Natronomonas pharaonis DSM 2160: one gene and its partner. Each later gene encodes a partner of the first gene's protein in a complex. Links are inferred from orthologs where the notes say so. Each region holds a gene or a part of one and is shown on either strand. Other genes may lie near its edges.

Region 1 (8,154 bases):
CCGACAGACGACGATGTAACACCAGTCGGCTTCGACATTGGCGAAGCACACCTGCTCGCGGGCTGTGCCTGCGAGCAGGGCACTCCGACCGACCCACTACTCATCAACGGTGGCCGCGCTCGTCACCTCCGCAAAGAGATGCACACGACGCTCAAGCGCCTCCAAGAGCGTGACGCCGCCGAGTGGCGGATTGACGAACGGTTCGACCACTACCAGAACGCACTCACAGACATCATCGAAAAGGCGTCTCGGCAGGCAATCGAGTACGCCTGCCGATTCGAGAAGCCTGTGGTCGTTCTGGAAGACCTCTCGTACATCCGCGAAGACCTCGATTACGGCGAGTGGATGAACCGACGCCTCCACGCATGGGCGTTCGCTCGCTTGCAGGAGCGCATCGAGGACAAAGCGCGAGAGTCTGGCATCCCGGTCGAATACATCCGCCCGGAGTACACGAGCCAGACGTGCCACGAGTGCGGGCACATCGGGTATCGGGACGGCGATGAGTTCCGGTGTCAGAACGACGAGTGTTGGGTATCGGAGTACCACGCAGACATCAACGCGGCGGTCAACATCGCTGACCGCCACGACCCGTGGGGTGAGAGCCTGCCTCTGAAACCGGCGGGCGATGACATCTCACGGGATGGGAGCGCCTGTGACAGCGCCGCGACCCCCACCGAACAGAGCCAACCACGGCAGATGACGCTCGGAGAGGTCGGGTCGGAACCCACTGCCGGTAGTTAGCCGGCATTCCCATGCAGGGAAGCCGCGCCGTGAACGGCGCGGAGGATGTCACCTTCGCGCAGGTGCCGGCGATGTTTCCCGACGACTCCGGTAGCGTCGCCGGTATCGTCGGTGGTATCGGCTCCGTTGGCGGGTCGATATACCCGCTCGTCTTCTCAGCGTACTTCCTTCCGAGCCTCCACTGGGGCTTTGCCGTTGTCGGCGTGACGATGGTGCCGATTTTGGTGCTCTCGGCGTGGGTGTTCCAGCCCCACGTCGCCGAGGAGGCAACGACCGGCGGCTGGCTGCTCTCGGAGCCTCCGGCGCGGTCCGGCGCGCCGGCCGACGATTGATACGAGACCGGACTACTCTGGCTTTTCCTCCGGTCGAACGGTAAAAACGGGTGGTTCGGCGGTCCTGACGACTTTTTCGGTGACGCTGCCCAATAGATATCGGTCGACGCCGCTGCGGCCGCGGGTCCCCATTACGATGACGTCGATACCCGCCTCGCTGTAGGCGAGTATCTCGTCGTACGGATGGCCTTCCTTCAGCACCGTCTCAACCGGGCGGCCGGCGTCCTTGATTCGGTCGGCTGTCGACGACAGCACCGACTCGCCCTCCTCACGGAGGGAGTTAACGTTCGTGTTCCCGGCTGCCCCGACGCCGGCGTAGGTTGTATCGACGACATACAGGACGTGGAGCTGTGCGTCGTATGCGTCGGCCATGCTGATAGCGTGGGCCAGCGCCGCTTCGGCAGCGTCGCTGCCGTCGGTCGGAAAGAGAATCTCATCGTACATTGTCGACAGCTACATCTCAGACCGATAGCAGATAAAACTTGTTTGCCTGATTCGCAAACAGGTTGTAAAACACTCGATAATCAAGCTGCTTTCTGGTCGGTTGTTCGTAACCTGGGTTATTTCTCAGGCAACGCCCGGGAGAATGCGAAAGAACCCATAGGCAAGCAGCGTCGATATCGACGGCCCGATAATCCACATCGAGATGTATTTGATAACGGCCCGGGGGTTGAACAGGTCCCCCGCATCGAGCACTTCGTCAGGCTCTGCTTCACCGATCGGGGATGCGGCTTTGCCCTCCATTCCTTTCGCCGTAATTGCTCCCGGAACGATTTCAGCGTCTCCCGTGTCCCGTCTGACGGCGTCGCTGACAGTAACCGGCCGGGTCGCACGGCCCCACCCGATACCGACAATCGTCATCACCGTCGACATCACGAGGCTGATGGGGATGCCGAACCACGAGAGCACCGTCGTAATCGTCGATGCGGTGACCATCACGAAAAGAGCCGCGAGCAACGGAATGTCGCTCAGTTCACCGCCGACCGACTCCATCGTTCGCCGAGCGATTGTGAACCCGCCAACTCCGATGGCGATTGTGGCAAGGATGATTGCGGTATCGTCGGGAAGTCCGCTTGCACCACCGACCAGCGGTGCAGCAGCGTTCGGGACGTTGCTTGCCCCGGCGCTGAAAGCCATATAACAGCCGATGACAAGTACGGCTGACGTGCTGATGAGTTCCGTCCACGTCGTGTTCGGGCCAAACGTCGGCTTCGGAACCGCCGCATCACGGTCGAGGGTCAGTAGCGGTCCCTCCGACTTCTTGATCTGCACCCGTCGATTGACTTCGGGATAGATGTAGCGTCCGATAATGCCGCCGATCCAGAACCCGATGACCGGCGTCACGACCCACCACGAAATAATCCCCGCGATTACCGGGTAATTAAGCGTCCCAGTCGCCAGCCCGAGCCCGGCAATCGCGCCGACTGTCGTCATCGACGTCGGAACGGGAACGCCGAAGATATTGGCGGCGAGGATGCCCAGCCCGATGAAAAAGAGAATCGCAACGCCCGCCGAGAGCGTGAGTTCGATCGTGATAATCTGTCCGCTCAGTGTGTCCATCACGTTGCGGCCGACCGTCCAACCGCCGAGAAAGACGAACACCGTCATGAGCCCCGCCGCAGTCGTCTTCTTGATGATACCCGCGCCGACGGGTGGCCCCCAAGCGATTCCAGTCGACGAACCACCGATATTGAATCCGACGAAGAGAGACGCGATAACCCCGACTACCAGAAGGGCTTCGACCATTGGACGATATTATACCGATGTGCGTAAAATAAGTAGCGTAACGGCTACGGCGAGGATGTCAGGACTGTTCGGTTTCCTCGTCGACTGACTCTTCGACGATTTCTTCGATGTCTTCTTCCCGAGGCCGTCGGTCGACCCGCTCGTCGACAGCTTCAACCTGTTCTTGGACCTCCTCGACGGTCTCGCCAACCGTTTCTTCGACCGTCTCTTCGACCGTCTCTTCGACCGTCTCCTGTACCTGCGCCTGCGCTTCCTCGACTTGTTTTTCGACGGTCTCGCCAACTGTCTCTTCGACTTGTTTTTCGACGGTCTCACTGACGGTTTCCTCCACCTGGTCTTGGACGTCGCCGACCTGTTTTTCCACCTGGTCTTGGACCTCTTCGACCTGCTTTCCGACCGTTTCGCTGACGGATTCTTCGACGGCCTGGGTCATCCAGCTCGGGTCGAACCGGGCCATCTTCCAGACGACGTGAACGACGTACGATGCGAACACACCGATTCCGAACGCGACACCGACAGCCGCCGGCTCGAACGTCGCAATCAGGACAACCGACAGCGCAATCAACGCGCCATAGGTGAGGTCGATGATGGCGTCAACGCGGACGGGGTTTAGCATCGGTCCACCCCGCTTGACTGGCTCAACTGGGGGCGCTTTCGCTGGCGGCCAGTGTGTCCGCCCTGTGACGGCCGTCGCCCCGCCTCGCGTCGCTGTCGGGGGTTCTGCCGTTCCGTGCTCCGAGTGAGAGAGTGACTGTTCATGCTCGACATCGACTTATCAGGGAAGCGGACACAGGCTCGCTGTCAACAGCGCCGGCTCGTCGCCGTCGTTCCGTGCCCCGTGTTCGATGCCGCGGGGATTGTGCACGACCGCTGGTGCTTCGATGTGTTCTTCGGTGTCGTCCTGTGTGACGATGACCTCGCCGTCGAGCAGGTGAAACACGTTCTCGCAGTCGTCGTGGACGTGGGGGTCGAAGGCTCCGCCGGGGCCGAGTGCAAACAGCTTCACGAGGACGTCGTCCTCAACGACGAGTTCGGCGGTCTCGACCTCGCCGTCGGCTGGCGACAGCTCCGGAAGTTCGTTCAGCGTCATACACTGGCAGTCGGCCGCCGCCGGTTTAGCCGTTCGGGACGCGTGGCGAGACTTCACCGCGAGGGGATGCGCTGTGACGGCTCCAACCCGAGGCATTGAAGTACGCGCCCGGACACGTGGCTTGTATGAACCACGCCCGCTCTACCAAGAAGCGAACCGGCGGCCGTCGGCGCGCCGTTCGCAAAAAGCGCAAGCACGAACTCGGCTCGGCTCCGACCGAAACGCAGGTCGGCGATCAGAAACTGAAGGTCGTCGAAACCCACGGTGGCAACGCCAAGGTCCGCGCCGTCGCCAAAAACACCGCCAGCGTCGCGACCGACGACGGCGTCGAGCCCGCGACCATCGAGGACGTCGCGGAGAACCCCTCGAACCCCAACTACGTCCGGCGGAACATCATCACCAAGGGCGCTATCATCGAAACCGACATGGGTCGCGCCCGCGTTACCTCCCGCCCCGGTCAGGACGGGCAGGTAAACGCTGTCCTCGTCGACGAGTAGTCGTCGTAACACCCCTTCTATCGCCCGTACGCGTCGGACAGCTACGGGAACGACCGCAGTTCTTCGAGCAACGCCTCCAGCGGCATCGTCGTCGTCGCAAGCGAGACCCCGTCCGCTCGGGCGAGTGCTGGCGCGTGCTCCCAGAGGTCGTCGGCGTCGAGTCCGTGGAGGATGACTGCCGACGGCGTCGGCGTGACGACGCGTAGCGCGACCAGCGGTGATTCGCCGCGAGTCACGTCAGTGAAAACCAGCGCCCGGTTGGTTGACTGACCGTAGAGCCGGTAGAACTCCTCGCTGGAGAGTCGCTTGATTGCCTCGACGCTGTTGATAACGGTGTGGCCCGCGACCGTCTCGGCTTGCCCCTCTGTGACCGGTTCGGCGCCGATGGCCTCGTGGAACCGCGGTATCGGAACTGTCGCCGGATACTCCCGGAGGTCGTAGACAACATCGCTGTCGAAGCCCGCAGACAGCACCCGGGCGTGCTGGCGAACCCGGTCGCCGCCGCGGCGCTCGTCGACCGTCAACAACCCCTCAACGACGCGTTGGACGATCTGTATACCGGGATTGCCCCGTCGGCCGCTCTCGTAGTCCGAGACGACCGACGCAGAAACATCGAGTTCATCCGCCAGCGTCGTCTGGGCGACATCGAACTCCTCGCGCCATTTCCGGAGCGTCGCTCCCGGGTCGTCCGACAGCGTCACCTCGCCGGCGATTCGCTCGGCGAGTTCCGCACGCGGCTCACGCATATCCGAGGCGACGCCAGCCACGAATATAAACGGTCGCTTCCGCCTCCGGCGGAACGATTATGCGCTCGCAGCACTCAGCGGTGTTCGATGCCGCCGACGCTTGTCAATATCGCACTCGGCGTTCTCGTCGGCGTCGCCCTGCTCGGTGCGGCCTTCGACCGCAGGTCGCTGACCGTCGTTGCGGCTGCTGCCGCTGCTCCCGACGCCGACGCTGCCCTCGAACTCGTCGCCATCGGGACGACAAACGCCGTCTTTCACTCCCTTTTCATTCCGCTCGCGGCGGCGGTGCTGTTGTCCTACGACACTCGGCTCCGCGAGACATCGTGGCTTCGTTCGTGGTACGGCTGGTACGGCGTTCGGGTTGCGTGGGTTGCGACAGCGGCGTATGCGGTCGCCGGCATCGCCCCCGAACTCTTCAGCCCCGCGGGGGCTGCCGTGCTGTATCCGCTCTCGGACCGCTATTTCGCTGTCGTCGGCCGGCTTGTCATCTCGACACAGGAGGGGCTTGTCCAGACCTACGTTGAGTTCGGAAGCGGTGCTTTCGGCCTTGCATCGCCGGGAACGACCGACACACATCACGTTCGCTCGTGGGTCGCTCCCGGCGATGACGACCGCCGGCTCTATCTCGTCGAATCTGGCTGGCAGGCCGTCCTTGTCGGGGGCGCTGTCGTGGCGGCCGTCGCAAAGTCCCGCGTCGAGCGCATCGACCGCGCCGCAGGGGGTGGCCGATAATGCCGTCGACAGTCGTCCACGCAGCCGTCGCGTTCCTGCTTGCGGTCGGACTTCTCGGACGGTTCTATGACCGGCGAGCGCTCCTTGTCGTCTTGCTTGTCATCCTGTTTCCCGAACTCGATACCGCCCTCGGCTGGGTGATGGACGGCGCTCATCGGACCGTCCTGCATACCATGATGCTTTCGGTCACCGCAGCCGCTGTCCTCTACTGGGAGACGGTTCGCGATGGCTCGTGGCTTCGCGACCGGTTCGGCGATTACGGCATCCGAGTCGCGTGGGTCGCCCTCGTTGCTCACACGGTCGCTCACATCGCCCTCGATTGGAGCCACCTCTCCGGCATCAACTTCTTTTGGCCGCTTCGAGACACGTTCTACGCGCTCGACGGCGAGCTGTATCTCTCGGCCAGCGACGGGGTCGTCCAGACGTTCGTTGACATCGAGTTCGGCGACGAGACCGGCGCGGCCGTCGACGCCGGCCGGACCGGCACGACTGCCGACACCCACGTCGGCAACCCGGCACAGCCCTCCTCCGCACTCGAAGACGGGCCGGTCGACCGCCGGTTCCCCATCGCAGTCGGCGGCTGGCAGCTGTATCTCGTCTGTCTTGGCGCGTTCGCTCTCGTGGCTCGGCGGCTGCAGACGCCGCGCTACGACGACGAATAGCGGCTCCATCTCGACTATGCGGCTGGCCGTTCTGCGCCGCGCCGACGGGTTTTTCTCTCGGCCGCGTCCGCCCCCAAGTATGGTCCCTGACGACTCCCTCCGCTCGGACGATACCCTCTCCCGCGACCACAGTCGACACGACGATGCCCGACAACGAGACACACCGCGCGACGATGGCAGCAGCACGGTACTCAATGCTGTTATCGGCGCTGTCGTCGGCGTCGTGCTGTACTTCATCCCGCTGTCGACGCTACTCGGCGGCGCGACAACCGCCTATCTCGACGGCGGCACCCGGACCGACGGTGCCAAGGCCGGAGCGCTGGCCGGGGGCTTCATGTTTCTCCCGGTTGCGTTCTTTACGCTCGTTGGCGGTCTGTTCTTTTTCCCGTTTCTCCTCGGTGGGCCGGGACTGCCAGTGTCGCTGTGGCCGCTGCTGCTCGGCTTTTCGGCCGTCTACACGGTCGGGCTGGCCGCTCTCGGTGGCTACCTTGGCATCTACCTCAAAGAGCAGTTGTGAAACATCCGATTGACGACCAAAAACCACGCAATTCCGTAAATAAAGAAACCATATTCCAACAACTCATATGCCTCCGCTTCACGTCTTCCATCTATGGAGACACTAGAGGGGACGGTCCTCGCCGGGCGGTCGTTCGACCCGATGTACGGCCGGGTCGTCATTGAGGAGGGCCACATTACCGCGGTCGAACGCATTGATGACCACGACGGCGATGCGAGCCGCATCATCCTGCCGGCGTTCGTGAACGCCCACAGCCACGTCGGTGACTCCGTCGCCAAGGAGGCGGCCGTCGACCTCGGCCTCGAAGCGGCAGTGGCCCCTCCAGACAGCCTGAAACACCAGCGGCTGCAGGCGGCCGACCGCGAGACGGCAGTCGATGCAATGTATCGCACGCTCCGCTTCATGCAGCAGACCGGCACCGCGGCGTTTCTCGATTTCCGCGAGTTCGGCATCGAGGGGGCCAAAACCCTACGCGAAGCGGCCGAGGGCCTCGACATCGAGGCGTTCATCTTCGGGAGCGACGACGCCGCGGTGCTGGACGTGGCCGACGGGTTCGGTGCCAGCGGCGCGAACGACGACGACTTTACCAGCCAACGGGCCGCCGCCGCAGCGCGTGGTGTCCCGTTTGCCATCCACGCCGGAGAGCCCGACGCGACCGACATTCATCCGGCGCTGGACTTGGAGCCGGACCTGCTGGTGCATATGGTCCATGCGGAGGCCGAGCATCTCGAACGCGTCGCCGACCAAGAAACGCCAATCGCGGTCTGTCCGCGTGCAAACCGCGTGCTCGGGGTCGGCCGGCCGCCCATCGAAACCCTGCTTGAGTACACTGACGTCGCGCTCGGGACGGACAACGTGATGTTGAATCCGCCGTCGATGTTCCGCGAGATGGCATACACTGCGAAGACGTTTGAGCTCCCCTCACAGACAGTGCTCCGGATGGCTACGACCGCGGGTGCCGAGGCCGTCGGTCTTGACTGTGGGGTCATCGAACCGGGGCGGCGGGCCGCGTTGCTGGTGCTTGATGGCGATTCCGATAACCTCTCGGGCGTTGCTGACCCCGTTGACGCGGTCGTCCGGCGAGCGACAGC
Region 2 (2,700 bases), 2.2 Mb from region 1 along the record:
TCTTCGAGGAGGCTGGCTACGAGGTTCGCGGGACACCACTCCACGAGCGGGACCGCTACTGTGGCTCGGAGATTCGCCGTCGAATGGTCGCCGGTGACCGGTGGCGACCCCTCGTCCCTGACCCGGTTGCTGCCGCTGTCGACGATATCGGCGGCGTTGCGCGCCTGCAGAAGATAACCGACGACGACACCTAACTCGCTGCGGTGCGTCCCGACCACAGCAGCCAACGGCTCCAGCGCTACGCGTCGTCTTTCGGCGTTCCGTCGAAGTGGTAGTCTGCGGAATTGTCCTTCGGTTCGTATCCGAGTACGTCTTTTGCCCGCTCCAGCGAGTAGTACTTGCGGTCGTTGTCGGAGATACCGTAGACGATTTCGAAGTCGTAGTCGGCCTGCAGCGCCCGGTCGTGGAGGTGCGCACAGTCGCGGTAGGAGAGCCACATGGCCTGTCCGCGCTCGTACTCCTTCGGTGGATGCCCCTTGGTGAGGTTTCCGATGCGGATGTTGCAGACATCGATACCGTACTCGTCGTGGTAGTAACGGCCGATAACCTCGCCGGTCGCCTTCGAGATGCCGTAGTGATTGCCCGGCCGCGGGAACTCGGTGCCGTCGAGCCGGAAGTCGTCATCGGTGCGGTAGAGCTCCGGCTTCCGGTCCGTCTCGAAGTGACCGACCGCGTGGTTCGAGGAGGCGAAGACGAACTTCTCGACGCCGGCCTCGATGGCCGCATCGTAGAGCACCTTCGTCCCGTGGATGTTGTTCTCCAGCACGGAGTCCCACGGTGCGTCACGCCGGGGGTCGCCGGCGAGGTGGACGACTGCCCCGACATCTTCACAGGCCTCGGCGACGAGTTCCTCGTCGCTTACGTCCCCGACAAGGTATGGATGGTCCGGGTCGAACGGCGGTGGGTTGTGAAACAGATACCGCCAGTCGTACTCGTCGGCCAATCCTTCTCTGATGGCCGTTCCGACCGACCCCTTGGCTCCCGTGAGCAGCACGGTCTCGTCCATTTGTGTCGAGACAGGCGGCAAGCCGGTAAGAAACGTGCGGTTCGGAGCAGCCGCGATTGTGGCTGCGGGTCTGTGCGTTAGTGGCCGCTCCAGCTCCGTCGGCGAGGGAATGAGTCGAGCGAAGCGAGACGAATGGACTCGCGGCGCAAAATAGTGGACTCGCCGGGATTTGAACCCGGGGCCTCTTCCTTGCGAAGGAAGCGATCTGCCGCTGATCTACGAGCCCGCATCAATCGGTTATCGATTCGGTCGTTTGAACCTTCTGATTCGCAGCGTTACGGAAAGCGACCGGGAGCGGTCGCGCGTGAGTGCTGCGGCGGACACGACCCGCGCGGCGCGTTAGTCCTCGAGGACGATCTCGATTGAGACGTCGTTCGGGACCTGAATCCGCATCAGCTGGCGGAGCGCGCGTTCGTCGGCGTCGATGTCGATGAGCCGCTTGTGGACGCGCATCTCCCAGTGTTCCCACGTCGCGGTCCCCTCACCGTCGGGGGACTTGCGGGCGGGAATCTCCAGCGTCTTCGTCGGGAGCGGAACCGGGCCGGAAAGCGTCACGCCGGTCTTGTCGGCGATCTCTCGGACATCGTCGCAGATGTCATCGAGGTCTTCCGGGGCCGTGCCCGCGAGGCGAACGCGTGCCTGCTGCATGCGTTATCGCTCGTTGACGCTGAGGACCTTGCCGGCCGCGACGGTCTGACCCATGTCGCGGATGGCGAAGCTGCCCAGCTCGGGGATCTCGTTCGAGGACTCGATGCTGAGCGGCTTCTGGGGTCGAACCGTCACGACAGCGGCGTCGCCGGACTGGATGAAGTCCGGGTTCTCCTCTGCGACCTCGCCGGACGACGGGTCGATCTTCTTGTCGATGGATTCGATGGTACAGGCGACCTGTGCCGTGTGGGCGTGGAAGACAGGCGTGTAGCCGGCCGTGATGACCGACGGGTGCTGCATGACGACGACCTGTGCCTGGAAGGTCTCGGCGACCGACGGCGGGTCGTCGGCGGGACCACAGACGTCACCACGTCGGATGTCGTCCTTGCCGACGCCGCGGACGTTGAAACCGACGTTGTCGCCGGGTTCGGCCTTCGGGACCTCTTCGTGGTGCATCTCGACGGTCTTGACCTCACCGGAGACGTCCGACGGCTGGAACGAGACGTTGTCGCCGGTGTTGAGGATGCCGGTCTCGACACGTCCGACGGGGACGGTACCGATACCGGAGATGGTGTAGACGTCCTGAATCGGCAGTCGCAGCGGCGCGTCCGTCGGCGGCTGCGGCTCCGGCAGGTCGTTGAGTGCCTCAAGCAGCGAGGGACCGTCGTACCACGACGTGTTCTCGGAGGCTTCGGAGACGTTGTCGCCTTCGAACGCCGAGGTCGGGATGAACTTGGCGTCCTCGGTGTTGAAGCGAACCTGCTCGAGGAGCTGGTTGACTTCGTCGACGACAGCCTTGTACTTGTTCTCGTCGTAGTCGACGAGGTCCATCTTGTTGACCGCGATGATGAGTTCGTCGATACCCAGCGTTCGGGCCAGGAAGACGTGCTCTTGGGTCTGCGGCTGGACACCGTCGTCAGCAGCGACGACGAGCACCGCGTTGTCGGCCTGGCTCGCGCCAGTAATCATGTTCTTGACGAAGTCGCGGTGGCCCGGACAGTCGACGATGGTGAAGTAGTACTCGTCGGTGTCGAACTCCTGGTGGG

What was found. Proteins that work in one complex are often made in the same cells at the same time.
Region 2: NP_RS11820 (region 1) and rpsJ share a complex: the UniProt entries of both Methanocaldococcus jannaschii proteins name them as parts of the 30S ribosomal subunit. The link is inferred for Natronomonas pharaonis DSM 2160 from one-to-one orthologs.

Annotation. Positions count from the first base shown.
Region 1 is NC_007426.1:2,341,791-2,349,944, reverse strand. The notes cover bases 2,920-5,720. They hold NP_RS11820 (30S ribosomal protein S8e), read left to right. Parts: upstream 2,920-4,034; coding sequence 4,035-4,406; downstream 4,407-5,720. Other genes in these bases: NP_RS11810 (hypothetical protein), read left to right, coding at 5,240-5,720; NP_RS11815 (helix-turn-helix domain-containing protein), read right to left, coding at 4,448-5,152; NP_RS11825 (cupin domain-containing protein), read right to left, coding at 3,595-3,909; NP_RS11830 (hypothetical protein), read right to left, coding at 2,920-3,435. Also shown: NP_RS11850 (RNA-guided endonuclease TnpB family protein), read left to right, coding at 1-741; NP_RS11840 (universal stress protein), read right to left, coding at 1,086-1,517; NP_RS11835 (inorganic phosphate transporter), read right to left, coding at 1,641-2,819; more of NP_RS11830, read right to left, coding at 2,878-2,919; more of NP_RS11810, read left to right, coding at 5,721-5,884; NP_RS11805 (metal-dependent hydrolase), read left to right, coding at 5,884-6,546; NP_RS11800 (DUF5518 domain-containing protein), read left to right, coding at 6,626-7,063; NP_RS11795 (amidohydrolase family protein), read left to right, coding at 7,157-8,154.
Region 2 is NC_007426.1:155,920-158,619, reverse strand. It holds rpsJ (30S ribosomal protein S10), read right to left. Parts: upstream 1,655-2,700; coding sequence 1,346-1,654; downstream 1-1,345. Other genes in the region: tuf (translation elongation factor EF-1 subunit alpha), read right to left, coding at 1,658-2,700; azf (NAD-dependent glucose-6-phosphate dehydrogenase Azf), read right to left, coding at 239-1,006; NP_RS00785 (nicotinamide-nucleotide adenylyltransferase), read left to right, coding at 1-194. UniProt on the Methanocaldococcus jannaschii protein: Involved in the binding of tRNA to the ribosomes.